Regions from separate parts of the Marinobacter sp. SS8-8 genome, predicted to be linked through region 3. Evidence: predicted binding sites of a transcription regulator. Region 3 holds the regulator's gene; each other region holds the start of a gene.
What was found. Region 3 encodes FliA, which starts transcription of late flagellar genes. Its sites were predicted from a motif close to CTAAAGTTTNNNNNNNNNNNGCCGNTAA; they were not measured.

Region 1: a site for FliA is predicted at 2,440-2,467, ahead of fliD (flagellar filament capping protein FliD). Genes of this name have one in related genera too.
Region 2: a site for FliA is predicted at 2,711-2,738, ahead of QPL96_RS08750 (methyl-accepting chemotaxis protein). Genes of this name have one in related genera too.
Region 4: a site for FliA is predicted at 4,971-4,998, ahead of QPL96_RS10970 (methyl-accepting chemotaxis protein). Genes of this name have one in related genera too.

The regions. Positions count from the first base shown of each region.
Region 1 covers NZ_JASSVN010000002.1:134,782-142,621, reverse strand. The annotation lists gene QPL96_RS02610 (flagellin) at 178-1,755, shown strand; gene QPL96_RS02605 (flagellar protein FlaG) at 1,826-2,260, shown strand; gene fliD (flagellar filament capping protein FliD) at 2,511-4,502, shown strand; gene fliS (flagellar export chaperone FliS) at 4,539-4,937, shown strand; gene QPL96_RS02590 (argininosuccinate synthase) at 5,223-6,434, shown strand; gene QPL96_RS02585 (AraC family transcriptional regulator) at 6,527-7,561, opposite strand.
Region 2 covers NZ_JASSVN010000006.1:189,778-197,617, reverse strand. The annotation lists gene QPL96_RS08765 (ferric reductase-like transmembrane domain-containing protein) at 1-167, opposite strand, end outside; gene QPL96_RS08760 (response regulator transcription factor) at 336-1,001, shown strand; gene QPL96_RS08755 (ATP-binding protein) at 991-2,319, shown strand; gene QPL96_RS08750 (methyl-accepting chemotaxis protein) at 2,790-4,790, shown strand; gene QPL96_RS08745 (peptidoglycan-binding domain-containing protein) at 4,899-5,855, shown strand; gene QPL96_RS08740 (YdcH family protein) at 6,125-6,376, opposite strand; gene QPL96_RS08735 (beta-ketoacyl-ACP synthase III) at 6,555-7,523, shown strand; gene QPL96_RS08730 (YebG family protein) at 7,657-7,840, shown strand, end outside.
Region 3 covers NZ_JASSVN010000023.1:38,274-46,113, forward strand. The annotation lists gene flhA (flagellar biosynthesis protein FlhA) at 1-704, shown strand, start outside; gene flhF (flagellar biosynthesis protein FlhF) at 765-2,057, shown strand; gene QPL96_RS17400 (MinD/ParA family protein) at 2,157-2,969, shown strand; gene QPL96_RS17405 (RNA polymerase sigma factor FliA) at 3,001-3,744, shown strand; gene cheY (chemotaxis response regulator CheY) at 3,900-4,283, shown strand; gene QPL96_RS17415 (protein phosphatase CheZ) at 4,304-5,089, shown strand; gene QPL96_RS17420 (chemotaxis protein CheA) at 5,106-7,217, shown strand; gene QPL96_RS17425 (chemotaxis response regulator protein-glutamate methylesterase) at 7,260-7,840, shown strand, end outside.
Region 4 covers NZ_JASSVN010000009.1:98,220-106,059, forward strand. The annotation lists gene QPL96_RS10960 (valine--tRNA ligase) at 1-1,936, shown strand, start outside; gene QPL96_RS10965 (ketopantoate reductase family protein) at 1,942-2,835, shown strand; gene QPL96_RS10970 (methyl-accepting chemotaxis protein) at 2,888-4,918, opposite strand; gene QPL96_RS10975 (histidine kinase) at 5,044-5,931, opposite strand; gene ampD (1,6-anhydro-N-acetylmuramyl-L-alanine amidase AmpD) at 5,933-6,559, opposite strand; gene QPL96_RS10985 (DUF1631 domain-containing protein) at 6,629-7,840, opposite strand, start outside.

The DNA.
Region 1 (7,840 bases), on a different contig from region 3:
CCGCTGGAAAAGGAACTGAATTGCCGGTTTTACATTTGTTAACAAAAACGCTAGTTTTTTTTCTAAAGCAATCGGATGTAGCGCCGTTATTTGAGGTAACAGGGCGGCGCTTCCAAACTGAAAACGGGCGCCAGACCTTTTCCATGAAGTAATGACTTCCGTCGAAGGAGAAGCAATATGGCTCTCAGTATCAACACTAACGTTGCGTCACTGTCTGCACAAAATCAGTTAAACAATTCTCAGAAGTTAAACGATCAGGCGCTGGAGCGTCTGTCCTCCGGTTTGAGGATCAACTCCGCGAAAGATGATGCTGCGGGCCTGGCAATCTCTACGCGTTTTCAGGCTCAAATCTCAGGCCTGAATGTGGCTCAGCGCAACGCTAATGACGGGATTTCTCTGGCGCAGACTGCTGAGGGCGCGCTTGGTGAAGTCACGAATTCTCTTCAGCGAATCCGCGAGCTTTCTGTTCAATCAGCCAACGCAACCAACAGCGCCTCAGATCGCCAAGCGCTGCAGGAAGAAGTGAGTCAGTTGGTAAGCGAAATTGAACGGGTTGCCACTACAACCGAGTTCAATAACACCAAGCTTTTGAATGGCAACTTTACTGCCCAACAGTTCCAGGTAGGAGCCAATGCCAATCAGACCATCAATGTTACTGTCGATGGCGCACGGACAACGCAGATTGGCTCAATTGTAAACGAGAAAGGCACGAACACGGTTTCAGGTGTAGCAACAATTGCCACAGCAGGTACAGCTGAAACAACCGCTGACACATACGCTGGTGTTGACTCCAACCCGATTGATGGCACCAACGTGACAATAAACGGCACTAACATTGTTTCGTCATCAGATTTTACTGGTGAGTTGGCCAGGGGCGAAACCAATGACAGCGCATTTGCGAAGGCAGCTGCAATTAATGCAAGTGATGCTGGCGTTAGCGCCGTTGCATCTAACACTCAAACTATCAGCGTTGGCTCCGCAAATGCTGTAAGTTTTGGTGCCGATGAGGCAGGAGACACCGCAACCTATGCTCTGGCGATTAACGGTGAGAACGTGTTTTCTCAAGATCTTACCTTCGCCAGCCAAACAATTTCCGCAACGGACATTCAAAATGCGGTAAACGCAAAATCAGATACAACAGGAGTTACTGCTTCGTTCAATGCCACCACCAACGAATTGACTTTTACCAACGCATCCGGTGGCAATATTGAGCTGAAAGAAACAGTAAGCGGGGTTGCTGATGGCGGTACAGGAACGGCTGACCCTCTGGATTCCATTCTGACGACTGGTGGTGCGGCGACAGTAACCGCTGGCGATAATACTGCCACTTTCAGGGGTGACATTACGCTGCAATCCAATGAGCTGGTTAATATAACTGCCGGGGCCGCTGTTGTTGGATTCGATGCTACATCTCAGAATATTCTGAATGTCGATACTACCAAGTCAGTGGCGACTGTCGATATCTCAACCGTAGCTGGTGCCAATGAAGCCATATTGGCTATTGACGCCGCTCTTGACAGCATCAATAGTTCAAGGGCTAAGCTGGGTGCGGTCCAAAATCGGTTTGAGTCCACTATTTCTAACATTGCATCCACCGCGGAAAACCTCAGTGCCGCTAACAGCCGCATCCTGGACGCAGACTTTGCCGCTGAAACTGCGAAGCTGTCCAAGTCCCAGGTATTGCAACAGGCCGGCATCTCCGTCCTGGCCCAGGCCAACGCCCGTCCGCAGCAGGTTCTGTCCCTCCTGCAGTAAGGGGCTAGCGGTAACAGCCGGAACCTTCGGGTTCCGGCTTAACGCCGTTTGAGGATAGCGAGGTAAAGCTATGAATGACGTTAACCTGAACAGCCCGGATCTGAAGCTGGTTCGTACCAGTGAGCAAGCACCGGCTCGGGCAATTTCGTCATCTCAGTCCGAAGGCAGGAATGCCTCCGACCTTGCTGGTTCGTCTGCCGCGGTCAACCAGACTCAGAATTCCCAGGTAACTTCAGAGGCGTCAAAAGCTGAGAAGCTGCAGGCTCGGAACGAAGCTACACGGGAGCAACTGGATGATGCGGTTAGTCAACTGAACGATTTTGTTCAGAATGTGCAGCGGGATTTGCAGTTTGAGGTGGATAATGAACTTGGTCAGACGATCGTGAAGGTCGTTGATCAGTCGACCAAAGAAGTCATTCGCCAGATTCCGGATGAACTAGCATTGAGGTTGGCAGAAAACTTGCAGCAGGATGAGCCGCTGACGTTGTTTAACATCAAAGTGTGAGGGTATGCCGCTTTTACTTTGATGAGAATGACGGTATTTCAGCACCGCCTTACCTTCTAGGGTTTGGCGGTGTTTTCGTTTTGGGTGCGAGTTTGAAAATGGGGTCAGAAGAAGGCTTTCTTCTGACCCCGGGCCACTCCCGATTGTTACGCGGTGTTACAAATCGGCGTGAGAAAAAGGCAAAGTTTTGCCGCCTTTTGCCGATAAACTGATCAGAATCGGGTTTTGCCCCCCTTGAGGAGGTATGAGCATGGCAAACATATCATCGTTGGGTCTTGGTTCAGGCGTTCTGAACTCGGATCTGGTAGATCAGCTGGTGCAGGCAGAGCGCGCGCCTACTGAAAACCGGCTGACTCAAAAGACAGAACAGACCCAGGCTCTCATTTCCGCCTATGGAAAGCTGCGCAGCGCCGTTACCGAATTGCGGTTGCCCATGCGCCAGCTCAGTGCCCCGGACAACCTCAAGGCCTTTTCCGCCAGTTCCTCCAATGAAGACATCGCGGTATCCGTGGACAGCACCAGGGCCAGCCGGGGCACCTACAGCGTGGCGGTGACCAGCCTCGCCGGTGCGCAGGCGCTGGCTTCCCGCGATGTGTTTGCCGACCGCGATGCAACCAGCGTCGGGCAGGGGGCGATGACTCTGAATGTTGGCGACAAAACCACGAACCTCACCATTGATAGCAGCAACGACACGCTTCAGGGGCTGGCGAATGCCATCAATGATGCCGACGCCGGCGTGTCGGCGGGTGTGATTGATACCGGCAACGGTTTCCAACTGGTTCTTTCCGCGGATGAGACTGGTACCGCCAATGCCGTCAGTATTTCTGTATTGGGTGACACGGTTGGAACCGATACCGATAACCTGGGGTTGTCGCGCTTTGCCTTCAATACCGGAATGGATGCGGATTCCGGTCTGCGCGAAACCATTGCTGCTTCAGATGCGGTTATGGAAATCAACGGTGTGGAAGTTACCCGTTCCACCAATAGCTTTGAGAACGTGATTGATGGGCTGACGTTTGATATTGCCGCCACAGGCTCTTCCATTATCAAGGTTCAGCAGGATTTTGGTGCGGTTGCGGATCGGGTTCAGGGCTTTGTCGACAAATTCAACAGCCTCCAGTCCACGATCGATAGTCTTGCCGGTTTTAATTCCGAGGCGGGCGTGGGCAGTTTGTTGACGGGCGACAGCACCGTACGGTCGATTCAGAACCAATTGCGCCAGGTGCTGACCCGCGTTGTGCCGGGTCTGGAAAATTCCAGCGTTCGCAGTCTGGCGGATGTGGGCATTACCACCAACTTTGAGACCGGCGGTCTGGAGTTTGACCGGGCGAAGTTTGAAGAGCAGCTCAAGAATAATCCGGATGATGTTACCGCTTTGTTTGCGGAGCGGGGGCGCACGACAGACGGCCAGGTTGAGTTTGTGCGCAGTGGTCTTGATACTGCCCCGGGTAAATACGGCATCAACATTACCCAGGCGGCAACGCAGGGTTCTCTTGTCGCCGGTAGCGCGCTTGCAGATGGCATTGCGATTGATGGAGCGAACGATGAACTCTCGTTTCAAGTCAATGGTGAGACGTCCGTTAGTCTGCTGTTGACTCAGCAAACCTACGCCTCTGCTCAGGATTTGGTGGATGAGATTCAGTCCCAGCTGAATAGCAATAATGCCCTGAATGCGGCAGGCACGTCCGTACAGGTTGAGCTTGATGCGAGCGGCAATCTGAACTTCAGGTCTGCGAAATACGGGAGCGAGTCTTCGGTATCCCTCACTTCGGCGGAAAATCCGGCCACTTTCGGCCTGGATTCTGTTTCGACTTCTTTGGGCGTCGACGTGGCTGGCACTATTGACGGCCGAACTGCCGAAGGCGATGGGCAGGTCCTGTTCCTTGGGAGCGGTAACGGCGGTGCTTCCGGCCTGCAGGTCCGTATACTTGGGGATCAGACCGGAAATCGAGGTTCGATCACGTTTGTTGAGGGTGTTGCCGAACGCACCGTGGATCTGGTGACCAGCTTTGTGGGCGCCGACGGCGTGATCGAATCGCGTACCGAAGGCCTGAATCGGGAACTTGAGCAGATTCAGCAGAACCAGACCCGCCTGGAAGAACGAATCGCAGCTTATCGTGAGCGCTTGGTCAGCCAGTTCACTGCTGCTGACTCCCTGATTTCCCGGCTCAGCAGCACCCAGGATTACGTAAGCCAGCAACTTGCCGCGCTTGCACCCCAAAACAACCGGAACAACAACTGACCGGTCCGGTCCGGTTGGCGAACAGAGAGGTCTAGCATGAACGGTTTACAGGCATACCAGCGGGTAAACACCCAAACCAGCATCACCGATGCGGATCCTCACAAGCTTATCCAGCTGCTTTATAACGGGGCTCTGGAACGCATCAACATGGCGAAGGCCCGCATGCAGGCGAAGGATTATGAAGGCAAGGGTAAGCTGATCACCAAGGCTATCGAAATCATTGGCGGTCTTCGCAGCTTCCTGGACTTTGAAAAAGGTGGCGATCTGGCGGTTCGGCTGGAAGGGCTCTACGACTATATGGAGCGCACGCTGTTCGAGGCGAATGCCAAAAACGATGTCGCCAAGCTGGATGAAGTCGCCGATTTGCTTCGTGCCATCAAGGAGGGCTGGGATGGGATTCGGGAAGAGGCTGTTGGGCAGCAGCAGGCTGTTTGAGGCGACGAATCCGCTGCTCTGAACATGGGTCATGAAGAGGGGGTCAGATGAAAACTTCATCTGACCCATGTTCACCTGATCCTTGGTTTGCGTTATCCCCCGGCCCAATAGCCATTCCCGCTGCAGTTCCGTACAATGTGCGCCTTATTTCGATCAAGAAATTGAGGTATACCCCGGGGTGAGGCTAAATTGGGGTCAGATGAAGTTTTCATCTGACCCCGCCTTCACTCTCACTCTGGGTTCATCCTCCGTTTCCATCCATTCTGTTCAGTCTGGAGCAAGGGCATGTCTGATATCAAAAAGGTGGTGCTGGCCTATTCCGGTGGCCTGGATACTTCCGTCATCGTTCGGTGGTTGCAGGATACCTATAACTGTGAGGTGGTGACCTTCACCGCCGACATCGGCCAGGGCGAGGAAGTGGAACCGGCACGCGCCAAGGCCGAGGCGTTGGGCGTGAAGGAAATCTACATCGAGGATCTGCGCGAGGCGTTTGTGCGCGATTACGTGTTCCCGATGTTCCGCGCGAACACCATCTACGAGGGTGAGTACCTGTTGGGTACATCCATTGCCCGCCCGCTGATTGCAAAGCGTCTGATCGACATCGCCAATGAAACGGGTGCAGATGCCATCTCTCACGGCGCTACCGGTAAGGGTAACGATCAGGTTCGTTTTGAGTTGGGCGCCTATGCGCTCAAGCCCGGTGTAAAGGTGATTGCGCCCTGGCGGGAGTGGGATCTGAACTCCCGCGAGAAGTTGCTCCAGTACTGTGACGAGCGCAATATTCCGGTGGAGAAGAAGAAGGGCAAGAGCCCTTACTCCATGGATGCCAACCTGCTGCACATCTCCTACGAAGGCATCAATCTGGAAGACCCCTGGGCGGAAGCCGAGGAAGATATGTGGCGCTGGAGCGTTTCTCCGGAAACGGCACCAGACACGCCGACTTACGTTGAGCTGACCTATGAGAAGGGCGACATTGTTGCCATCGACGGCCAGGAGATGAAGGCGCATGAAGTGCTGGAAACCCTGAACAAGGTTGCCGGCGCGAACGGTATTGGTCGCCTGGATATCGTCGAGAACCGCTACGTGGGCATGAAGTCCCGTGGCTGCTATGAAACCCCGGGTGGCACCATCATGCTGCGCGCCCACCGCGCCATTGAGTCCATCACCCTGGACCGCGAAGTCGCACATCTGAAAGACAGCATCATGCCGCGCTACGCCGAGGTGATCTACAACGGTTACTGGTGGTCGCCGGAGCGTGAGGCGCTGCAGGCGCTGATCGACCAGACCCAGAGCTATGTGAACGGCACGGTTCGACTGAAGCTCTACAAGGGCAATGTCGATGTGGTTGGCCGTAAGTCTGAGGATTCCCTGTTTGACGAGAAGATCGCCACCTTCGAGGAAGATCAGGGTGCGTACAATCAGAAGGATGCGGAAGGCTTTATCAAGCTGAATGCTCTGCGGCTTCGGATTGCGGCTGGCAAGGGTCGCAAGCTTTAGGGCGTGAAATTGGGGTCAGATGAAAATGGGGTCAGAAGAAAAGTTCTTCTGACCCCATTTTCATCTGACCCCGTTTTCAGCGATCCCCGGGGTCAGGCCCCTGATTCCCCGACTTGGTTCCCGCGAAATTCTCCGGGCGTCTTCCCCGTTACCGCCTTGAACTTCCGGTGAAACGACGTGGTTTCACTGTATCCCAGCCTTAGTGCGATATCCGGAATGGCCAGCTCGCTGTTGCGGAGATAGTCTTCGGCCATTTTTTGCCGCACTTCATCCAGCAGTTTCTGATAGGAAACGCCTTCCTGGCTAAGTTTCCTCTGCAGGGTTCGGCTGGTCATACCCAGGTCTTCTGCCACCATGTCCTGTCGTGTAATGCCGTGCATCAGTTGCTGCTGGATGCTGTGGCGCACTTTTGATCTCAGGTCGCTGTCAGTGTCCAGGGAGGCCAGTTGGCTCAGAGCATGGGCTTCCAGGGTTTTTCGGAGCAGGGGGTCTGGCTGCCGCAGACGGGTTTCCAGCAGAGCCTTTTTGAGGGTAATGCTGTCTTCATCGGCAGAAAAAGTGACTTGACACTGCCATCTTTCCTGATAAGCCTGTTCGAGTTCCGGGCCGGGAGAGGTGCGACGGAGTTGTATGGAGCTGGGTGACGCCTCGTGATCGTCCGCCAGCCAGCGAGCGTAGTTCACCCAGGAGGCAAATACGTTATCTACCAGCTGTGGCCGGACTACGGGATCAGTGTAGTTGCAGTTCCAGCTTAGCTTGATGTCGTCCCCTTTCATGGCAAGGCTGGTGGTGCCCATGTCCCCGACCAGTTTCTCAAAGGGCGCAATCCTTGCCACCGCCTCGCCCAGGGTGGCGCAGCTCATGGTGATGTAGCCCAGGACGCTGTAGGAACCAGGCTGTACAAAATCGCCAGTTTCCAGCCCGAGGATCGGGTTACCGGAGTGTTCGCACAGCAGGTGAATGAAATCCTGAAACTGCTCACCGTTAATGCGGCCGTCGTCCGTGTCCAGAAGATTTGGGTCCAGGCCGGCTTTGGCGAACAGTTTGTTGATATCAACGCCGGCAGATTCAGCAGCACGAGCATACTGGCGCAGGGCGGCGACGGAGGCAGTTCCAAGGGTTTTCATGGTTACAGCGCTGTTTTTGGAGTCTTATAGCTGGAGTATAACGGAACTGGTGCCGAAGCGTCTGGAAGGAAAAATAAAAAGGCCAGCTAAAAAGCTGGCCCAAAAAACAAGGAAAGAACGAAAGTGCCTGAAAAATTCGTTGATCCGGTGGATCTCACTCCCCATATGGCGGCGGAGGTACTGCGCGGCCCCTCCGCCATGGGGGATACTGCTTGAATCCACAATTTCAGAATAAGCCGCCCGCCTCGACCTGTCTGTTTGTGAAGTGTGTATCAGTGT
Region 2 (7,840 bases), on a different contig from region 3:
AGCGCCAGCATCATGGCCAGTGACATCAATGCAATGGATAACAACCCGCTGAGCAGCAGACTCTGGTCATAGACCGCCCAAGAGGATGCGGCACCCGGGGCCGCAGGCAGGTTCCAGGCCCAGAGACCGAAAACCAGCGCAATGAAAGGTAAAATTATCCGGATCATGACATCTCCTCCGATCGACACCTGGAATAGTTGGAATAAGGCTATCGTCCAAACCTGACAGCCAGCTGAAGGTCGATGGAGGGCGATTCATAACGTCCGGAGCCATTCAGGCTGCTGTCAGGTCCTGGCTGTAGTATCTTTCTCACTGGGTGGGATTAGAGGTGAACTATGCGGGTACTGTTGGTTGAGGATACTGCAGGGCTTGGCGAGGCCGTGCGGGATCAGATCGCGGATGACGGCCACGCAGTGGATTGGGTGCAAACCCTGGCCTTTGCCGAAGCCAGTGTTCAGACCACGGCTTACGACCTGATTCTGCTCGACCTGATGCTGCCGGACGGCCATGGCTTCGGTTTCCTGAGGGAGCTAAGGGCAACGGGAAACACGACTCCCGTAATCATCCTTACTGCCAGGGATCAGGTGTCTGACCGGATTGAAGGGTTGAACGCCGGCGCCGATGACTATCTGGTAAAACCCTTTGATCTTTCCGAGCTGTCGGCCCGCGTGGCCGCGGTAGCCCGTCGTTACCGGGGTAATCCGAGCCCACGGATACGGGTGGGTCATCTGGAGGTGGATCTTGGTGATCACCGCATCAGTCGCGACGGCAAACCGGTGGAGCTTACCGCTCGGGAGTGGGCGCTGTTCGAGGGCTTCATCCAGCGACCCGGAATGTTATTGTCGCGATCACAGCTGGAGGATCGCCTTTACGCCTTCGGGGCAGAAATCGAAAGCAACACCATCGAGGTTTATGTCAGCCGTTTGCGTAAAAAACTGGGGCGGGACGCCATTATAACGGTCAGGGGGATGGGCTACCGCCTGGAAACACATGACCAATAGAGCCAGCTTACAGAAAAACCTGGCCATCGGCCTCACACTCGGCGTCACCCTTCTCTGGCTGTTCGGCGTTGCCGCTTCCGGACTCGTGGCACAGCACGAAATGAACGAGGTTTTCGACAGTGCCCTGGAGGAAACGGCCCAACGCATTCTGCCGCTGGCCGTTACCGACATCCTGAACCGGGAAACTGGCACCGGAAGCCAACGGGCCCCTGCCCTGAAAGACCATGACGAATACCTCACTTACCTGGTCAGAGACAGGCAAGGCAACCTCCTGCTCCAATCCCACGATGCCGATTCCCGGGTTTTTGGCACATTACCCGGGGAAGGGTTTTCAAACACGTCAACACACCGGATCTACGGAGCATCTGCCGTCAGTGACACCATCTACATTGAGGTGGCTGAACCCCTGGCTCACCGGCGTGAAGCAGCATTGGAGGCGGGTCTGGCATTGCTGTTGCCTCTGATGTTGCTGATTCCGGTCAGCCTGCTGGGTGTCTGGTGGATTGTCCGGCTTTCCCTGCGCAAGGTGGTCGAATTTCAGCAATCGATAGAATCCCGTGGCGCTGGAGATCTGTCCCCCGTTGCGGGGGATCGATTGCCAAAAGAATTTGAGCCGATCGCCGTTGCCGTCAACCGGTTGCTGGAACGGTTACACCGCGCTCTTGAGGCAGAACGGAGTTTTACGGCCAACAGCGCCCATGAATTGCGAACACCACTGGCAACGGCACTGGCCAAAGTACAGCGACTGAAAACCCAGGTACAGAGTCATCAACTGAAGAATAATGTTGCCGAGATTGAGGAAGCTCTGCGGAGCCTCTCGATGCTGTCCGGAAAACTGCTCGAACTGGCGAAAGCCGAAGGAGGGGGCGCAATAGCAGAAAATCAGCACAACCTTGTGCCAATACTGGAAATGATTGTCAGTGATTTTGAGGGGCAGATGCCGGGGAGAATTATCCTCGACCTGCCCGGCAATGAAGTGAACTCCTTGCTGGATCCCGATGCCTTTGCCATCCTCGTCCGTAACCTGATTGAGAATGCCCTCAGGCATGGCGCCCATAAACAGCCTGTGGAGGTCAGCATGGCAAGCGACGGTACGCTGAGGGTATGTAATGATGGAAACATCGTACCCCCGGAACAGCTCGCCCTCTTACGGAACCGGTTTGCACGCTCAAAAACGGATGCTGCCGGTTCCGGCCTGGGCCTGGCCATTGCGGATGCTATTGCCACGGGTGCGGGTCTGATATTGTATTTGCGTTCGCCGGCAACAGGACGCCAGGACGGTTTTGAAGCGGAGCTTAATGTAGCAGGCGCCCGGTAAGTTCGCAGTATTGGCAGCGTGGGCCGATCTCATTACGCCTTGGACTGGGTTATTCCCAGCTGCCTGTTGACTGCATCCCGAATCTCCCGGTAACGACCAGGGTTATTGAACAATGCGAAAAGGCAAGTGACTCTTTTTCAGGATCGGAAATGCACCGCCGCCAGCGCCTTCAAACCGCACATCCGACTTGTACCGGCTTGCAACTCCGCTGCTTTTTGTTTCGACAAGCCAGGTTCCGGACGGGCCTACGATGTACACGCTTTACATGGGTGTCGTATTGGATTTCCCGCCCAGGTGGTTGACGGCATACTCGGCCACTTGCTCCGTCAGGACGCCAAAATTAACATCCGTCCCCGTTTCAATAACGACGGAGGCAGGTGAACTTTGTTGACTAAATTGTCACGTTCCACTCCAGATAATCTCTGTTTGGTCGTTAACTGAGGTATCGGCATTTTCGAAGAGGTTGTACAGTGACTTCCACCCTTGTTGAACCCATTGAGCGTCGCCTCGGCGTGCGCGGCAAGCTGCTGATTGCACCGGTGTTTATCCTGCTGCTGTTTGCGCTCGTCACTTTTTACAGTGTTCGCGAATTCCGGAGCCTGGATGATCGAATGGGCACTGTCGCCAGAGACCTTGCTCCCGAGACGGCGGTTGCAACGGGTGTTCTCATCAACCTTTACCGGTTGAGACTTTGGGTTTTCGACTATTACGCCACGGGTAACGAGGAAATCCTGTCCCGTCTCAAGCATCTGGAGTCTGAATTTTTCAACGACCTGGCAAATGCTCAGGCAAATATCCAGGCACCGGAACGCATCCGCCTGGTCAGGGAAATCGAGCAGGCCACCTCCCGGTACGTTGGTTTCTTCGAAGAGGAATTGGTCCCCGCCAAACAGCAAGTCCAGCGAATTGTTGCCGAAGAACTGGACCAGTATGGCCCTGCTGCTTCCAAAGCATTGCGCAGGGCTATGGACGGCATCACCAACCGGGAACCGGGCAGCCCACTCCGGGTCACGCTTGAGCAGCTGATCCACGACACACTCCTGATGAGAATGGCAACCCAGCGATATTTTTCGGATGGCACTGAAACCTCCGAGAAAGCACTGGGTTACGCCATGGAGGATGTATCGGATGCGCTTTCCTTTCTCGATATGGATGCCGTGCCCGGTTTCATACGCCAATACCTCGATACGGCCATTGAGGCACTGGAGAAATATCAGGCCTCGGTGAACAGTCTTTTGCTTCATCAAGGCGCCATGAACCGAACCAAAACAGAACAACTCGATGTTCTGGGCCCGGAAATTACGCAACTGGCGAGGGAGCTCGAACAAAAGGTTTTCGTTGCGATGGAGGCCGTGGCGGACGAGGCGGAATCAAAAACCGACACTGCTCTGCGCTTCATTATGGCCGCCTTCGCAACCTCTGTCGTGCTGGGGCTGGTGGTTGCCTACCTCCTTAGTCGGATGATGGCCGTGAGTGTGAAACGTGCCCGCGCAGAAATCCTCGGATACCTGGAAGACATTGGCAACAATCGTGGCAATGTCTCAACCCGACTCACCAAAGGACGCCCGGATGAAATCGGGGACTTCATATCAGCCGTCAATTCGTTTCTCGAAACCCTTGAGGACATAATCTCAAGGATTGCCACCGCATCCCGGGGCTTGACCAGCGAATCCGAGTCCCTGTCCGACATTACAGACAGGACGACAAAAAACTCCGAGCAGCAGAGAGACCAGATTACCCAGGTATCGGCGGCGATGCAGGAAATGGTTTCCACCTCCGATGAGATTGCCTCAAACACCAACGACACGGACGAATCTGCCCGGCAGGCCGCACGGCTGGCCGATTCGGGACAGGCAACCGTGACCAATGCAATCCAGTCAGTAACCCGGCTTGCGGAACAGGTGCAGGAAGGTTCCCTGCGTATTCAGCGCCTGGAACAGGAATCCGGTGAAATCGGTGGTGTCCTCGAAGTGATACAGAGCATCGCCGGGCAAACCAACCTCCTGGCCCTGAACGCGGCCATTGAAGCGGCCCGGGCGGGTGAAGCCGGCCGGGGATTCGCTGTGGTTGCGGATGAAGTCCGGGGGCTCGCCAAGCGGGTTCAGGATTCAACGGTTGATATTGAGCGGATTGTTTCGAACCTCCAGAGTGGCGCCGCGGGGGCCGTAGTTGATATGAGCAAGGCCAGACAGATGGCGGAGGAAGCCAGCGACGAGGCTGGCAGGTCCGGCGAAGCGCTGTCGGACATTCTGGCGGCAGTGAACCGGATTGTGGACATGACCACACAGATTGCGAGTGCCACCGAACAACAACGGGCGACCGCCGCGGAAATGACCCGGAATGTCGAGGCCAGCAGTGGCGCCATCGACGAACTGACTGGAGACATTTCTCACGTAAACGATTCCAGCAAGGCGCTTGCAGGCATGGCCGAAGAAATGGACAGCCTTGTTCGCCGGTTCCAGGTCAACTAATTACTCCGGTTGTTAACTGCGTCATAGGCGGCCCCGGTTATTGCTGATACTTTCAGGGCTCACGTTACGAAATGTAAACGTATACGGGCAGCCCGGAGGGATTCCGCCATGAAACGCTCACGCCATTGCCAGTTTCCTGGTTTTCGCACTCAGGCCGTTGTCCTGTTAACGGCGGCCACGGGCTTCAGTGTTGCCCATGCGGCGAACCCGGTGAATGTTATTTTTTCAGCAGAAAATGCCCTTTACGGCGCCGGCTATGACATCGGGCGTGCGGACGGCTGGTATGACAACAAGTTGCGGGCCGCTGTTCGGAACTATCAGGACAAAACCGGCCTTCCCACCAACGGTGACTTGGATTCGCAAACCCTGAAGGCGTTGGGTATACACACCACCGCCAAGACAACAGTCAACAGCAATGCTGTCGCCAGCCGTGAAGACGCTATGGCTGCACTGGGCTTATCGGAACTCAACCTGCGGCCACGGCCTCAAGCTGTGGTGAAAATGGTGCCGCGAAGGGAGGCAAAGCCCGAACCATCTGCACAATTGGTCTCAGCCCCCCAGGAAACGGGAACGGAAGAACCTCCTGCCACCGCTGAGGCGCCTGCAAGTAAGCCACCAGAACCTATCGACGATTCTGATGACAAAATCTTTGATAGTCATTTAGTTAAAAAGGCAACCTCAACTCCTTCTGAAGTTCCATTATCGGCCCCCACGGCCATTTTGGCAGTCGTATCCGAGTCGGCCAGTAAAACTGCGCCAGCCCCCGAACCCGAGACCAAAGTCGTCGACTCCGTACCACCAGCAAATAAAAAACCTGTAACGGCTGTTGCAGTGGTTGCCGTGGAGGCAGACGATTCACCAGCACAGCAACTGCCAGCAGAGCCAACAGGTACAGCCTCCCTTGAGCCTGAAATCGAGCCTGAAATCGACGTTACAGTCGCAGAACAGACTGCCGGCACTGACAACCCTGCTGCAACGAATCAGCCTGCGAAGGAGCCCCGGCGTAGCACCGGGGGCGGATTCTTCCGTGCGTTGTTTGATTTCTTCTTTGGCTGGCTGGTGTGAACGTCAGCCCTGCGCCCGGACACTGAGTTCCGAAAACGCTGAACTGATGATTTTCTCGCCAGCTCAGAAGGTTAGCGGTGCAATTGCCGGTCAGTTCTTCCGGATCAGAATTTCCAGAAAGGCGTGCTCAGTTTCTGTTCAATCAGTTCGGGTGAAAACCCGACATCGTTCAGCAACCGGCGATCCCTTGTCATAACCAGGTGGACGAAGTTGCAACAAGGGCTCTGAGCGCTTTCTCGTTAAATTCCGGTTACACATTCATTACGTTTTCATGATGCCTTGTCGTTTGAAAGCAACGCCTGGTAAAGATTATCTTTAAGCTGTGCACGCTTCTGTTTCATGCGATGCAGTTTGTCGTCACCAATGGGCGAACCCCTCTTTTCCAACCCCTCTATTTCCTGATCCAGCTCCGCGTATTCCCGGAATTTTTCATCGAACCTCGGATCGTTGCTCTTGAGTTCATCAATAAGGTCGCTGTACTGGGGAAATTCTTTGTGAAGCTCATGGCTGGAAATGCCCATCGTCTTGTCCTCCTCTTCTGTGCAGAGTTATGCATCGTGTCGATCAAAGGTGATCACCTTCAGCATAGACGAGCCTGCCAGTTTCTGGGCTTCTTTGACAAATCGCTAATTACCCACGAAGTTGCATGGGTATAGCATGGACGAACGTTAAACCAGTTATGTTTCGGGACACTCGCGAATGACCTTTGCACGAATTACCGGCACCGGCTCTTACCTGCCAGACAATATCGTTACCAATAAAGACCTTGAGAAAATGGTCGACACCACAGACCAGTGGATTCGCGAGCGCACAGGAATCGAACAACGACATATTGCCATTGAGGGGCAGACCACGGTCGACCTGGCCGAGCAAGCTGCGAGGAACGCCATTGACGCCGCTGGCATTAACGCTGAAGACATTGATCTGATTGTGTTCGCCACCTCCACCCCGGACAAGATCTTCCCGAGCTCCGCCTGCATTCTACAGGCCCGGCTGGGAATCCATGGCTGCCCCGCTTTCGATATTCAGGCAGTCTGCAGCGGTTTTGTCTATGCATTGGCAACGGCGGAAAAATTCATCAAAACCGGCAGCAGCAAGAAGGCACTCGTCATCGGGGCTGAGGTGTTCTCCCGCATCATCAACTGGGAAGACCGTGGCACCTGTGTACTCTTCGGGGACGGTGCCGGTGCGGTAATCCTGGAAGCCGATGACGAAACCGGCATTCTCTCCACGCACATCCACGCCGATGGCCAGTATGAAGAATTGCTTCATGTGCCCTGCGGTATTGCGGATGGTTATGACCAGGTAAAAGCCGGGCGCGCGTTTGTGGAGATGAAGGGTAACGAAGTGTTCAAGGTGGCGGTGAACACGCTCGGCAAGATTGTCGACGAAACCCTCGAAGCCAACCAAATGCAGAAATCGGATATTGACTGGCTGGTGCCCCACCAGGCCAATCTTCGAATCATCTCGGCGACTGCCCGAAAACTGAATATGTCCATGGACCAGGTTGTGGTTACCGTCGATCAGCATGGCAACACCTCTGCGGCTTCGATCCCCCTTGCCCTGGATGTCGCTGTGCGCGACGGGCGAATCAAGCGCGATGAGGTGATCCTGCTGGAGGCTTTCGGTGGCGGATTCACCTGGGGTTCCGCACTGCTGAGATACTGATTTTCCCTTCCCGTACCCTGTCTTTCCGGGCTTCGGCTATCGCTGAAGCCCAATTGCCATTGTGTTGGCAGCCCCCGGTCGGATAGACTGTGTTTTTATACAGTACCACTAACGCTCACTGCGAGGAATGACCATGGCAGTACAAGCAGTCTACTTTTCCGATAGGGACGGCCTGGATATGGCACTGAAAAATCCTGACACAATGCTGTTCACCTCAAAAGCCGAAGCCGATGCCCGGGACAAGGTCCTGGAGCTGGCTGAGGAAATTCAGGTATTTCTCAGACGCAAGGTTGAAGGCCTTGGCGATGACCTGGCCG
Region 3 (7,840 bases):
CGGACAAGAAGGATCAGGCCCAGACCCTCGGCTATACGGTTGTGGACGCCAGCACGGTCGTGGCTACCCACCTGAATCAGGTGCTACAGAAGCATGCCCACGAATTGCTGGGGCACGAAGAAGTCCAGAAGTGGCTGGACCAGTTGGAAAAGATTTCGCCCAAGCTCGCCGAAGAGCTGGTACCCACGACTGTTTCCATCAGCTTGTTGCTGAAAGTGCTGCAGAACCTCCTGAAGGAGGAGGTTCCGGTTCGGGATATGCGGTCTATCGCCGAGGCCATCGTGAACGTGCACCCCAAGAACCAGGATCCGAAGCTGCTGACCACGGCCGCCCGCCAGTCCCTGCGCAGGATGATCGTCCAGAGCATTTGCGGCAACGAATCGGAGATACCGGTAATCACCCTGGACCCGGATCTGGAACAGTTATTGCTGAAGTCTGTTCAGCAGAGTCAACAATCCGGCGGACAGGAAGACATCGGCCTGGTTCTGGAGCCGAACATGGTTGAAAAGCTCCAGCGCTCCCTTAAGGAGAGCGTCCAGCGCCAGGAAATGCTGGGAAAGCCGGCCATTCTGCTGGTCTCCGGGCCTCTGCGCCCGGTGCTGGCGAAATTTGCCAGCTACGGGGTAGAGCGCCTGCATGTGCTCTCGTACCAGGAAATCCCGGATAACAAACAGATCACAATCGTGGCGTCCGTTGGCCAGTAACGGCGCGGATGACAGAGCGGACAGCGCCGGCACGGCGTTGCCGGTGGAGGAAGAGGCATTATGAAAGTAAAACGGTTTTTTGCCAGGACCATGGCAGAGGCACTCAAGCAGGTCAGCGAACAGATGGGGCCGGACGCCGTAATCCTTTCCAACCGCCGGGTTGACGGTGGCATCGAAATTGTGACGGCGCTGGACTATGACGAAAACATGGCGCGCCAGCGACTGGGCGACCAGGCGCAGGAGGCCACCAACGGCTCCCGCCTGGCAGAGATGCAGGCGGACCAGCAGCGTCGTCTTGAGGACGAGCTCGGCCGGTCCCGGGAGCGAATCCGCGAGGTTCGGGAAAAGCGGGCCGCCCAGGGGGCCGGCTATGCAGGTACGTCGTTTTCTGCGGTGCAGGAATCGTTGGGTGCCGGCTTTGATGAGCCTGAGCCGTTGGTGCAAGCGCCACGGCAAGGTTATTCCGATGAGCTGGCCCAGATGCGCGCGGAGATCCGTTCCCTGAAGAACCTGATGCAGGGCCGTAAGCCGGAGCCTGAGGTGCCGGCAACCAGTGCGGTTCAGCAGAGACTGGCCGAGCGGCTTCAGGAGTTCGGTCTCGGTAGCGATCTGGCGGGGTCAATTTCCCGCCGCCACAAGGCCGGGCGCCTGGAGGATGGCTGGAAGCAATCCCTTAAAATGTTGTGCACCGGCGTACGGACTTCCCGCCTGGAATGGCTGGATCAGGGCGGCGTCTTTGCCCTGGTGGGGCCAACTGGCTCGGGTAAAACCACCACCATTGGCAAGCTCGCGGCGCGGTATGTGCTCAGCCATGGTGCCGATTCTGTGGCCCTGGTCACCACTGACCGTTATCGGGTAGCGGCGCATGAGCAGTTGTTTGTCTTCGGTCGCATTCTGAACGTTCCAGTGCGGGTCGTCGACGAGAGCCACAGCCTGGATGATATCCTGGACGAGTTGTCAGGCCGCCATCTGGTACTGATTGATACTGCCGGCCTGACCAGTGCGGACAAAGGCTACCAGGAACAACTGGCGGAACTGGCGCGCAGCCATCACAATATAAAGACGCACCTGGTCGTTTCGGCCACCAGTCAGCCGCGCATCATGAAATCCGTCTGGCATTGCTATAAGATGGCAAATCTTGCGGGCTGCGTGATGACCAAGGTCGACGAGGCCCTGACACTTGGCGAGTCTCTCGGCTTTGTGATGGAAACCGGCCTGTCGGTAGCCTATTACACAGACGGGCAGAAGATTCCCGAAGACCTGCACCACGCAGAAGCGGTTCCGCTGGTGCGGCTGGCCGTGGAGCGGCTTAAAATCCTCCAGAAACAGCAGGCGGTCGCAGAAGGGGCCTGACAGAGCGCGCCTGGGACCGGACAGTGATACCGGGCAGACCGGCAGAGAGTGTCCGAAAAGACAGCACCTGGCTAAACGTGGCGAGAGACAAAAAACAGTATGAGCAAAGCGCAACCGGTACAGGTGATTGCAGTTTCCGGCGGAAAAGGTGGAGTCGGCAAGAGTAACGTGTCGGTTAACCTCGGGATTGCCCTGGCCCAGAAAGGCCGGAGGGTCGTGCTTCTTGATGCCGACCTCGGGCTGGCCAATATCGATGTACTGCTCGGCATTACCGCCAACCGGAACCTTCAGGATGTGCTGGCGGGTGACTGTGATCTCAAGGACGTTCTGGTCGATGGCCCCGGTGGCATCAAGATTGTACCGGCGTCCTCCGGTACCCAGCGAATGACCCAGCTCAGCCCCATGGAGCATGCCGGGCTGATCAACGCGTTCAGCGAACTCGGTGACCAGATCGATGTTCTGATCGTAGACACCGCCGCGGGCATTTCCGAATCGGTGGTGAGCTTTCTGAGAGCCTCCCAGGAGCTGCTCCTGGTGGTGTGCGACGAGCCCACCTCCATCACCGACTGTTATGCCCTGATCAAACTTATGAACCGTGATTACGGCACCAACCGTTTCCGCATTCTTGCCAATCAGGTGAGAAATGAGCAGGAAGGCCGGCACCTGTTTGAAAAACTGACCCGGGTCACCGAGCGCTTCCTGGATGTGGCACTACAATATGTCGGTATGGTGCCTTACGATGAAGCCGTGAAAAAAGCGGTTCAGCGGCAGCGGGCAGTGCTGGATGCCTATCCCAGGGCAAAAGCCTCCCTGGCGATCAAGGCGCTGGCGGAAAAAGTTGACAACTGGCCGCTGCCTTCCTCTCCCCGCGGGCACCTGGAATTCTTTGTGGAGCGGCTCGTCGAAGTCTGAATCAGATCCAGTCAAACAAAAAACCGGATACATGACATTGGCGAAAAACCTCGGAATCTATAACCAGTCAGGCGCGCAGAAGCCTTCCCAGCTCGTTGAGGAGCACGCGCCCCTGGTCAAGAAAATTGCCCTTCATCTGATGGCCCGGCTACCAGCCTCTGTGCAGCTTGATGACCTGATGCAGGCCGGAATGATCGGCCTGCTCGAGGCGGCTCAACGCTACAGCGCCACCAGGGGTGCAACCTTCGAGACCTACGCGGGCATCCGGATTCGTGGCGCCATGGTGGATGAGATCCGCAAGGGCGACTGGGTTCCCCGTTCCGTGCACCGCAATGCCCGTCGTATTTCCCAGGCTATCAAGGCCGTTGAAGATCGTCTCGGCCGGGAGGCCCAGGATCTGGAAGTGGCTGAAGAACTGGGCATGGGGCTGGCCGAGTACCATACCTACCTCTCTGACTCCAACAGCGGCCGGCTTTTTAGTCTCGATGAGCTCAATGAATCCGGCGAACTGCCGATAGAACAGACAGAGCCACGGGATAATCCGCTCGAAGGGCTCTCGTCCGACGCGTTCCGCCGCAGTCTCGCCGAGGCTATAGAGGAACTGCCGGAGCGGGAAAAACTGGTGTTGAGCCTGTATTACCAGGACGAGCTGAACCTCAAGGAAATCGGTGCGGTGCTCGGCGTCAGTGAAAGCCGGGTCAGCCAGATTCACAGCCAGGCGGCCTTGCGACTTCGGGGGCGTTTATCGGACTGGCGCCAGGATACGGGCAACTGATCACTGTTTTGTGTGTCCGCGGCGGGGCAGACTGTAGTTTTTGGTAACCGATGCTTTACAACCGAAGCAAAGATCAGACAATAAGCGGTTGAAACAGCGGCCTGCTAGACTCGAAAGGTCAAACGAATTCCGGGTGTTACTAACTGGAGGTCCCATTGGACAAGAACATGAAAATTCTCATTGTGGATGATTTTTCCACAATGCGACGGATTATCAAGAACCTGCTACGTGATCTTGGTTTCACCAATACCGATGAAGCCGATGACGGCAACACGGCGCTGCCGATGCTCAAAAGCGGGAAATATGATTTTCTGGTAACTGACTGGAATATGCCGGGCATGTCCGGTTTCGATCTGCTCAAGGCCGTGAGGGCTGACGAGAACCTGAAAACCCTGCCGGTGCTGATGGTGACCGCAGAGGCCAAGCGGGACCAGATTGTTGCCGCTGCCCAGGCAGGCGTCAATGGCTATGTTGTCAAGCCGTTTACTGCTGCGGTGCTCAAGGAAAAAATTGAAAAAATCTTTGAAAGAATCCAGTAACCAGAGATCGGATGGCTCTCATGAGCGATAGCAAAAAGAATCATCGGGGCCTTGAGCCAGAGGTGACGGAAAAGCTCCGGCGTCAGGCAGCCGAACTGGCTGAAAGCGTTGATGCCGGTGAATATGCCAAAGCCATGACCCTGATCAATGAGCTCAGCGAAGTCAGGGATCAAAGCCTGTATCGCGAAGTCGGGCGACTGACCCGAAGCCTGCACGAAGCGATCCGGAACTTTCAGATAGATCCCCGAAACGCGGAACAACAGGAAGTGCTGTCAAAAATGACAGATGCCTCTGACCGTCTCGAGTACGTGGTACACATGACCGGTGAGGCGGCCAACCGGACCATGGACCTGGTCGAGGCAACCATGCCAGTGGCCAATGCATTGAGAGACGAGGCGGCAGCCTTGCGGGACGAGTGGCAACGCTTGCGCCGCAGGGAAATGCAGCCGGCGGAATTTCGCCAGTTGTATGGCCGGATCGACAAGTTCTTTGCCGGCATGACCGCGGACGCGGAGACCATGTACAACAATCTCTCGGAAATACTGCTGGCCCAGGATTTCCAGGATCTCACCGGGCAGGTCATCCAGAAAGTCACCACACTGGTGAAAGAGGTTGAGGAACAGATGCTCTGCCTGGTGGTGATGGCCAGTCACGTCGATCAACTGACGGGCACCGTGCACCAGATTGAGGAAACGGAAGAATCTGCGGAAAAGGGCGTCGGGCCCCAGATCAAGGCCGATGAGCGTGAAGATGTAGTCTCGGGACAGGACGATGTGGATGACCTGTTGTCCAGTCTCGGTTTCTGAATGAAGAGGGTAACGCATGGCGTTTGATGCTGATGACGAGATTTTGCAGGACTTCCTGGTAGAGGCCGGCGAAATACTCGAAAAGCTGTCAGAGCAGTTGGTAGACCTTGAGCAACATCCTGATGACAGTGATCTGCTCAACGCCATCTTCCGTGGTTTCCACACTGTCAAGGGCGGGGCAGGCTTCCTGCAGCTTGATGCTTTGGTAAATTGCTGCCATTCCGCGGAGAACGTGTTCGATATTCTGCGCAATCACAAGCGCAAGGTGGATTCAGAGCTGATGGATGTGGTTCTGGAGGCCCTCGATAACGTCAACGCGATGTTTGAGCAGGTCCGTAACCACGAAGAACTGACGCCCGCCCCCGACGAATTGATCACAGCGCTCGACGCCCTGGCACAGCCTGAGGTCGGAAGCGCCGCCCCGGCCGCCACCCCACAGCAGGAACAAACGACGGAAGACGACGCGACAGAAGGCGGGGGCGATATCACCGACGACGAATTCGAGAAGTTGCTGGATGCATTGCATGACGATCCATCCGGCGAACCCTCATCGCTGTCCAGCCCCGATGCCGGAGCCGGCAACAACGAGAGTTCCGGTGATGACGAGATCAGCGATGATGAGTTTGAGGCGCTTCTGGACCAGCTGCATGGCAAGGGTCAGTTTGCGGGTGCGCCTGCCGCTGGGACTCCCGGCAGGAAAGACGAAAAACAGTCCCCGAAGACTGAAACCGGCGGCAGCGATGACCTGATCACAGACGATGAATTCGAGAAGCTGCTGGACGATCTCCACGGCAAGGGCGGAAGCCCTGCGGTCAGCGGCCAGCCGGCTTCGCCGCAAAAACAGGCGAGGCCAAAAGCCGAGCCACCCAAGGCGGAAAAACCGAAGGAAGAACCGAAATCCGCTGACAGACCGGGCACCAAAGGCGGCGCCGCACCGGCCATGCCATCCAGGGAGCATGCCCCGGCCGCAGAAACCACCGTGCGCGTCGACACCAAGCGCCTGGACGACATCATGAACATGGTGGGTGAACTGGTGCTGGTTCGGAACCGTTTGCAGCGCCTCGGTGCGGCAAGCGAAGACGAACACATGCACAAGGCGGTCTCGAACCTGGATGTAGTAACGACCGATCTTCAGTCTGCTGTGATGCAGACCCGCATGCAGCCGATCAAGAAAGTGTTCGGCCGTTTCCCGCGGGTGGTCCGGGACCTTGCCAGAAGCCTCAAGAAAGAGGTGAACCTGGTCATGCATGGCGAGGATACCGACCTCGACAAGAACCTGGTGGAGGCGCTATCCGATCCACTGGTGCATCTGGTCCGTAACTCCGTCGATCACGGTATCGAGGCGCCGGATGTCCGGGAAAAAGCCGGCAAGCCGCGCCAGGGCACGGTTACGCTGTCGGCGGAACAGGAAGGCGATCATATCCTGCTGTCCATTGATGACGACGGCGCCGGCATGAACCCCGAGGTGCTGCGGCGCAAGGCGGTGGAAAAAGGCATTTACGACCAGGATGCAGCTGATCGTCTGACCAATACCGAGTGCTACAACCTGATCTTTGCCGCAGGCTTTTCGACCAAGGATCAGATTTCCGATGTCTCCGGCCGTGGTGTCGGCATGGATGTGGTCAAGACCAAGATTGGTCAGCTCAATGGTCAATTGAGTGTTGAGTCTGAGCTGGGCAAGGGGTCGCGGATTATCATCAAGGTTCCGCTGACGCTCGCGATCATGCCCACCCTGATGATCATGCTCGGCGACCAGTCCTTTGCCTTGCCGCTGGTGAATGTGGTCGAGATTTTCCATCTGGATCTCACCAAAACCAACGTTGTCGACGGTCGGGAATGCATTGTGGTTCGGGAAAAAGTGTTCCCGCTGTTCCACATCAAACGCTGGCTGGTGCGTGACAACGGATCCCGGGAAGTGCCGGAGAATGCCCACGTCGTGATCGTTGCCATGGGTACCAAACAGGTAGGCTTTGTGGTCGACCAGTTGGTCGGGCAGGAAGAGGTGGTGATCAAACCACTGGGTCGTGCACTCCAGGGTACTCCGGGCATGGCCGGCGCCACGATCACCGGTGATGGCCGAATCGCGCTGATTATTGATGTTCCCAGCCTGCTGCAACACTACGGTTAAGCCGTGACCGGCAGGTGACAATGGAATGGGTAGGAGAAGTGGATGACAGTTTCTGTCCTGGTCGTTGACGATTCAGGGTTTTTTCGAAAACGGCTGACGGAAATCCTGACCAGCTCCGGCCAGATCAAGGTCGTTGGCGCTGCCACCAACGGCCGGGAGGGCGTGGAGCTTGCCGAGAGGCTGCGTCCGGACGTGATTACCATGGATTACGAGATGCCGGTTATGGACGGTATTTCTGCCGTGCGCGAAATCATGCGCAAGCATCCGGTGCCTGTCCTCATGTTTTCCTCGCTCACCTACGAAGGTGCGCGAGTGACTCTGGATGCCCTGGAAGCCGGCGCCGTTGACTTTCTGCCGAAGAACTTCGAGGAAATTGCCAGGGATAACAGCCAGCTCCAGAAAATCCTGATCGACCGGGTTCTGGATGTCGCCCGCAGCCGACCCGGCGCCCGTCCGGTCGCTCCGTTCCGGGACGGAGCGCCACCTCCTGCCGCGCGGGCGCCCATTGATGCGGCACCGGTTCGCTCCCGGCCTGAATCAATCCTGCGTCAGCGCCACGGCATTCAGGAGCGGGCCCCGGGTGTGGGAGCTACAGGCGAGGCTGAAGTCCCGAGGCGTCATGC
Region 4 (7,840 bases), on a different contig from region 3:
GGACGTAGCCGAAGTGTTCAACGCCGACGGTACCGAAAACACCGAACTCGACGGCACCCTGCCGAGCACTTACGCCGGGTTGACCCGCGAAGCGGCCCGCAGGCAGGTCGTCGCCGATATGGAAGCCGGGGGATGGGTTGAGAACATCGAAGATCACATTCTCAGCGTTCCCAGGGGCGACCGCTCCGGCCTGATCATCGAGCCCATGCTCACCGACCAGTGGTTTGCCGATGCCAAGACCCTGGCCAAGCCCGCCATCGAAGCGGTGGAAGATGGCCGCATCCAGTTCGTACCCAAGCAGTACGAGAACATGTACTTTGCCTGGATGCGGGACATCCAGGACTGGTGCATATCCCGCCAGCTGTGGTGGGGCCACCGGATCCCGGCCTGGTACGATACCGAAGGCAACATCTATGTTGGCCGGAACGAAGAGGAAGTCCGCCAGAAGCACAACCTTGCCGCTGACGTTGAACTGAATCAGGACGATGATGTGCTCGACACCTGGTTCAGCTCTGCCCTGTGGACCTTTGGCACCCTGGGCTGGCCGGAAATCACCGAACGCCTGAAGACCTTCCACCCGACGGACGTTCTGGTGACCGGTTTCGACATCATCTTCTTCTGGGTTGCCCGGATGATCATGATGACCATGCACTTCATGAAGAACGAGGATGGCACCCCCCAGGTGCCCTTCCACACCGTGTATGTCACCGGCCTGATCCGGGACGAGCACGGCGACAAGATGTCCAAGTCCAAGGGCAATGTGATCGACCCTCTGGACATGATCGACGGCATCAGCCTGGATGACCTGCTGGAAAAGCGCACTGGCAATCTGATGCAGCCCAAGCTGGCCGAGAAGATCGGCAAACGCACCCAGAAGGAGTTCCCGGAAGGCATCGCCGCCCATGGCACCGATGCCCTGCGCTTCACCCTCGCAGCCATGGCCACCACCGGCCGTGACATCAACTGGGACATGAAGCGCCTGGAAGGCTACCGCAACTTCTGCAACAAGCTCTGGAATGCCGCCCGCTACGTGCTGATGAACACCGAGGGCGAGGACTGCGGTGTGAACGACGAACGGGTGCAACTGTCCCTGGCCGACCGCTGGATTGTCAGCGAGCTGCAACGCTGCGAGCAGGATGTCATCCGGCACCTGGACCAGTACCGCTTCGACCTGGCGGCCTACGCGCTGTACGAATTCATCTGGAACGAATACTGCGACTGGTATCTGGAACTGTCCAAACCGGTACTCACTGACCAAAGCGCCAGTGCCGAAGCCAAGCGTGGCACCCGCCGCACCCTGGTTCGTGTACTGGAGGCCGTCCTGCGCCTGGCGCACCCGATGATGCCTTTCATCACCGAGGAAATCTGGCAGCGCATTGCGCCCCTGGCCGGTAAAACCGGCGACAGCATCATGCTGCAGGCCTATCCACAGCCTGACGAGAGCAAGCAGGATGCTGCAGTCACTACGGACATTGAATGGCTGAAAGGCGTTATTGTGGCCGTGCGGAACATCCGGGGTGAGATGAACATTTCCCCGGCGAAAAAGATTCCGGTACTGCTGCGCGGCAAAGACGCCGAAGATCAGCGTCGCATGAACGATAACCGCCAGTTCCTGAGTTCCCTTGCCAAGCTGGAGAGCCTGGACTGGTTTGAGGGTGACAAAGCTCCGATGTCCGCCACCCAGCTGGTGGGGGACATGGAAGTACTGGTCCCCATGGCCGGTCTGATCGACAAGGATGCGGAGCTCAAGCGCCTGGACAAGGAGCTGGAACGCCTGCAGAAAGAGATCGGCCGCCTGGAAGGCAAACTGGGGAACGAGAAGTTTACCGCCAAGGCCCCGGCCGAAGTGGTTGAGAAGGAGCAGGAGAAGCTGCGGGATGCCCAGAGCAGCCAGGCCCGCCTGAGCCAGCAAAGGGCCGACATCGAGGCCATGTAACCGGCATGATCGGTATTCTCGGTGCAGGTTCGCTGGGCAGGTTATGGGCCGCTTCCCTGCCTGCAGGCAAGGTAGCGTTCATTGCCAGGCCCGGTGAATCACCCGGTGCAGATCTCGTCTACCGATTCCGGCCCTTCGACGGGCCGGAATCAACCATCCGGATTCCCTTTCTCAGGGCCAGTGACGAGCCCGAATTGCTCCTGGTCACAACCAAGGCTGGCGACACCGTTGACGCCATTGCCGGGATAATCGACCGAATCCCCCAGAGTGCCCCGATCATGCTTTTCCAGAACGGCCTCGGCAGCCAGCAAGCCGTAGCGGCCCAATGGCCGGACCGCCCCATCCTGGCGGCCAGCACCACCGAAGGTGCCAACCGGCCGGAGCCGGATCTGCTGGTCCACGCTGGCAGCGGTGATACCTGGGTGGGGGCGATGACAGAGTCCGCCAGACCCTCTGTCGGCAGAGCCGTCGCCTTTTTGCAAGGCACTGGTCTGGCCATTCATCCGGAACCGGACATCCTGCAGCGTCTCTGGCAGAAACTCATTATCAATGCCGGCATCAACCCCTATACCGCCATCCTGGACTGCCCCAACGGTAAGATCCTTGCCGCTTCTTTCTACCAAGACACCATTGACAGCCTGTGTCGGGAATTGTCGGTGCTGATGGCAGCCGCCGGCCAGGGCAAGGAGACGCCCGACTCACTCCGCCAGCGCATCGAACGGGTTGCCCGCAGCACCGCTGGCAACACCTCATCCATGCGCGCCGACGTTCTGCTGGGTCGGCGAACCGAGATAGACTTTATCAATGGTTACCTGACGCGATTGGGAAAAGATCTGGGTATCAAGACACCGGTGAACCAAATGCTGACCGAACGGGTACAGCAACTGTCGTCACGCTAACAGGCGCAGACCGATAAGCAATCGCCTTTTATCAGCTCAAACGTCGTACCGGTCAGACCTTGAAGGCCTCCACCAGCCGCTGAAGCGAGGCTGTCAGCAGCGACATTTCCCTTGAGGAACCGAGCGTCTCCTCGGCATTGGCGGCAGTCCGCTGGCCCAACTCGCCGATCTGCTCGACGTTCGAGTTCACGTTCTTGGCAACGGCGGACTGCTCTTCAGCCGCCTGTGCGATCTGGTGGCTCATATCCACGATCACCGAGATACCCTTGGCAATCCTGTCCAGAGCTTCCGTGACCTCACCAGACTTCCGCACCGTCGCCTCAGTCACGTCCCGGCTGTTGGTCATGGCGGAAACTGCATCCTTCACACCGCTCTGAAGCCGTGAAATCATGCCCTCGATCTCTTCGGTGGATTTGTGAGTACGCTGGGAAAGAGAGCGGACCTCATCGGCAACCACTGCAAAGCCACGCCCCTGCTCACCGGCTCTCGCAGCCTCGATGGCGGCGTTCAGGGCCAACAGGTTGGTCTGCTCTGCAATCGCCTTGATCTCGACCAGTACCTGGCTGATGTTGTCGCTGTCCTTGCTGACACGATTGATCACTTCTACGGCACCGGATATTTCGGCTGCCAGCTTGTTGATGGTTTCAACCGTGTCAGCAACCACGCCACGCCCGGTTTCGGTATCCCGCTCGGCGTTACCGGCACTGTCGGCAACCCTGTGAGCACTTTCGGTGACCTCGTTCACGGCTTCAACCATCTGGTTCATGGCTTCATTGATCTGGCTGCTTTCTTCCATCTGACGAGCCACCGCCTCGCTGTTGGCCGCCGCGGTATCATTTACCTTGGTTGCCTGTTGGCCCACATCGGCCGTGGTCCGGCTGACAGAACGGATCAGTTCGGCAATCCGGTCCGTCATGTTGTTGAATTCCGTGGTCAGCTCGCCCAGCTCGTCACGGTTTCTCAGCCTTATGTGAGTGGTCATATCGCCGGCGGCGACGCCCCTAGCGGCCTCGCTGAAGCGGTTGATGGCGTTACGAACCGACATGAAGAAACCGATGTAGAGGTAAACAACCACCAGCAGAATGGCAACGAGGGTGATGATGATCAGGCGACGCTGATTCACCTCACTATCGAGCCGTGATCGCAGGTTGGCATTCACCACCTCAAATGCGGCGGCTTTTACCTGATCGTAATGAGCCAACTGCGCTGACATCAACTCATCGTATTCCTGCCAGGGCATTTCCAGGCGCATGGGTGTAATGACATTCCGGTCCAACTGGTCCCGAACAATGGCCGGGCTTTCGTCAACCCTGCGAATTGCCCCACCCGACTTCTCCACCAGGGCGGGCGAGGATTCCGTGACAACAGACAGGGCCGGAGTCAGGAGCGAGCTGCGATTGGTCAACTGGTCATAGATTTCATTCAGGGTTTCACTCAGGGCATAGCCTACCTGCCCATCGACCAGCGCAAAAATACCGTAGGATTTTGCCCGTCCGATAACCGAGCGGGCCGCCGGAAGTGAATCACGAACCAGGCCAAGGATCAGCAGGTTTTCCCGTGAAGCCCCGTACCCGAGGCCGGAAATCTCAATGGTCGCAGGCAACAGGGCCTGGGCCTTCTGAACAAACTCCTGATAATACTTGAATTGCGGATCAAAACTGCCCAGGTAGTTATCATCGGCGCGCAAAGCCTGCCAGTCCTGCCGGAGCGCTTCAACCTGTCCGCTCCAGGAGCCGGAAGCGTCAAAGGAACGCACCTCTGCAGTCAGCGCCTCCAACCTCGCCTCAACTTCACTGGCCGCTTCCTCTGATGCGGCCATAATGGCCCCGTCATCCTTGATCACGGCCGGAGAACGATAATCCCTGTAATCCATTGCCGCATCGACCAGCCGGTCAACCTGCTCCAGTTGCTCAAGCCCCTCGACACCGCGGGTCATGGCCTGAACCGAGCGGTTAAGCTCGGAGATAACCAGCCAGGACAGTCCACTGATCGGTAACAGGAACAGGATGCTGATGAGGCTGAATTTGTAGACCATCGGCAGCCGGTTCATAAGGGCAATGGCGGGACTAATGAGTTGCTTCACGATGGTCCTCTCGCTGGATCTTTAACAACTGAAGATACATTCTTTTCTTATATTGTCGCCTAAAGTCTTAGAAACTTGAGCATTATTTGTTGTTAAACTGTAACATTTTTAAAATTCCGATCAGGTCAGACAACACCAGAAATCACCAGCAAGGCAAGAGTGCAGATCCATACCAGCATACTTCTGTTCAGCAAATCCCTTACTGCGCTCAGGCTTCGCCCTCCGAAAGCTGTCCACTCATCCGGATGAATCCGCGAAAAGCGGGCCGGATCCAGTGCATACCCAGTTAACGACCCATTGGCGGAAATCATTAGGACCTCACCAACTTTTCTCGTTACGCCGGCAAGGGTCTGGCCGGCTTCGTGCAACCAGCCGGCAAGGTCTCCGGCAATTCCGAATGTCAGTGACAACAGCCTGGCTGGAATCCAGCCCGCCCATTCCGACAGTCTTTCGAATCTGGGGCGAGCCGGCGCCTGGGGCCACTGATCGGCGAGCGCAACCAGCCCCCGGACCAGGACTGCCACGCCGATTCCCCCGACTGCGTACCAGAAAGCCACCAGGAAGAAACGCTGGAATACCGATACCATCAGCGCCCTGGACAGGGAAAGATGCATTGCCTCCGGCGACAATGCAGCGCCCCGTTCATCTGCCGGCAAATAATCCTTCACATAATGCCATGCCGACTGCATGTCTCCCCGTTGCCATGCTTCTGCATAGGGCTGGAGCACCTGCCGCCAGCCGGGTGTTCCCATAATGACCACCAGAACCAGGAACTCCAGCGGGTAAGCCGCCATCCGCCAGCCAGAGGCCGCCAGCAGGTACTCGGCCACCCCCAGCAACAAGGCCGGAAGCAGAACCAGCACCAATCCGGATACAATTTCCGCTTCGTGGCCCGTCCTGGCACGACTGCCCTGATGAAACCACCAGCGCCAGACTTCATCACCGGAAAGCCGGTTCAGGGAATCCAGGCGCCTGCGCACCATGTAGGCCAGAAGAAAAACGATCAGCACCATCTCAGACGCTCTCCCTCGCTGCGCGTATTTGTTTAAGGGCTTCCCGGAAATGCTGCCAGTCAAATGCCGGTCCAGGGTCGCTTTTCCGGCCCGGGGCAATATCGCTATGGCCGACAATGCGACTGGCAATGATGTCGGGCCAGGCCAGCATGATGAGATCGGCGGCACGTGCCAACTGATGATATTGCCCGGAGGTATAAGGAACGTCATCGGTGCCCTCCAGCTCAATCCCGATGGAGAAGTCGTTGCATTCTTCCTGCCCCTGAAAACTCGATCTGCCCGCATGCCAGGCGCGATCAAGCAGGCTGACAAACTGGACAACGTCTCCATCACGACGAATCAGCAGGTGAGCCGAGACCTGAATGCCTTCAATGGTCCGGAAATAGGGATGGGCCGAATGATCAAGACAATTACAGAAGAAGTCTTCAATTTCCGGGCCGCCGAAACGCCCAGGAGGAAGGCTTATATTGTGCACAACCAGCAGGGAAATGGCAGCGCCATCAGGGCGAGGCCCGAAGTTTGGCGAGGGGCGCCAGCGGGCGAAGGGAATCTTCCCGGTTTCACGGAGCGCATTCCGGTCGGAACCGGAATCGGAAAGGTTCGCGGGCAAAATGTCTGAATCGGGCAAAATAATTCCAAAAGTTTCAGAGAATTACACTCCCTGATTGAATCACAAACCTGGCCCGGTTGCTACGAATCAATCTCTGCGGCTGTTCCTCAGGTTGTCGATAATTGACTCCAGTGCCCGATCAAAGATCAGGCCATCGTCCAGCATGGTGATTCGGCCCGCCTCCATGTCTGCGGCCAGGGCCTGTCGATGGTATTCGGCAACCTTGGCACCGCTTCTGTTGACGAAGATATACTTCCCGGTTGCCTTGATAAAAGCGGCGAGTTTACACCGGACCCGGGTTTCATTTCGGCTAAGTTCAATCCAGGCCCCCACCCGAAGGCTGTCCGCTTTTTCCTGCCACTGGGGTCCTACCGACCCCGTCACCCCGGGGCACTCAGGCTGTTCGGCAGCATCGTCCCTGGCAACCTCAACCGGTGATGCAGCAGGCTCTGCAATCGGTTCGCGCTCCCGGGATTGCTCCGGACTCCCAAGGCCGGCCGGCGCCGGGTCCTCCGGGCGCTCCGGTTCAGGCTGTACCAGATTGCCAGCCGGCAACTCGGAAGGGGGTTCTTCCCGTGGCGGTGCGGTCACAAGCTTCTGGAATACATCCACATGAGCCAGTTCCAGATCACGGATGGCGGCATCGGTGGCAAACGGATCCCAGGAAATTTCCTGCAGAGCCTTGCGCAGGTCATCAACAATGGCCGGAATGGCCCGCAACAACTCGCTGCGGGTTGAATCGCTGACCGGGCGGGGATCCACACTCCAGACCAGCTGTTCCGTCAGGTTGCTGGCATGTCGCCAGCGGTCACTGTCTTCGCCCTCCCGAAGAACAACCCACTGCAGGTACCGGACCCAGGCCTCGTTGAGCAAACCGGTGACCGGCTCCGGAACAGCATGCTTTTCAGTCAGCTCCCGCACCAGGCCTTCTGCTGCCTCCGAAGCACGCTCCTGGCGGGCCCGCCCCTCTTCCGCATCCCGAAGGCGCTGCTCCACGAGTTCCCGGCGACGGCGATCCAGGTCCATGAAGTGACTGAAATCCTTCAGCAACTCCTCGAACAGGGCTACGTTGTCAGTGAATTCATTCAGGACACGGTCGACTACAGCTTCAATCTTTTCCCGAAGGGGGTCCCGCTGGCCGGTTTTTTTCTCGGTCCACCCGATCGCGGACAAAGCCAGCTCATTAAGCAGCTTGCGAACCGGGTGACCGCCCCGGTTGAAAAAATTCCTGTCACTGAGAGCGACTTTCAGCACCGGAATCTGCAGGCGCCCGATCAATACCTTCATGACCGGATGCAG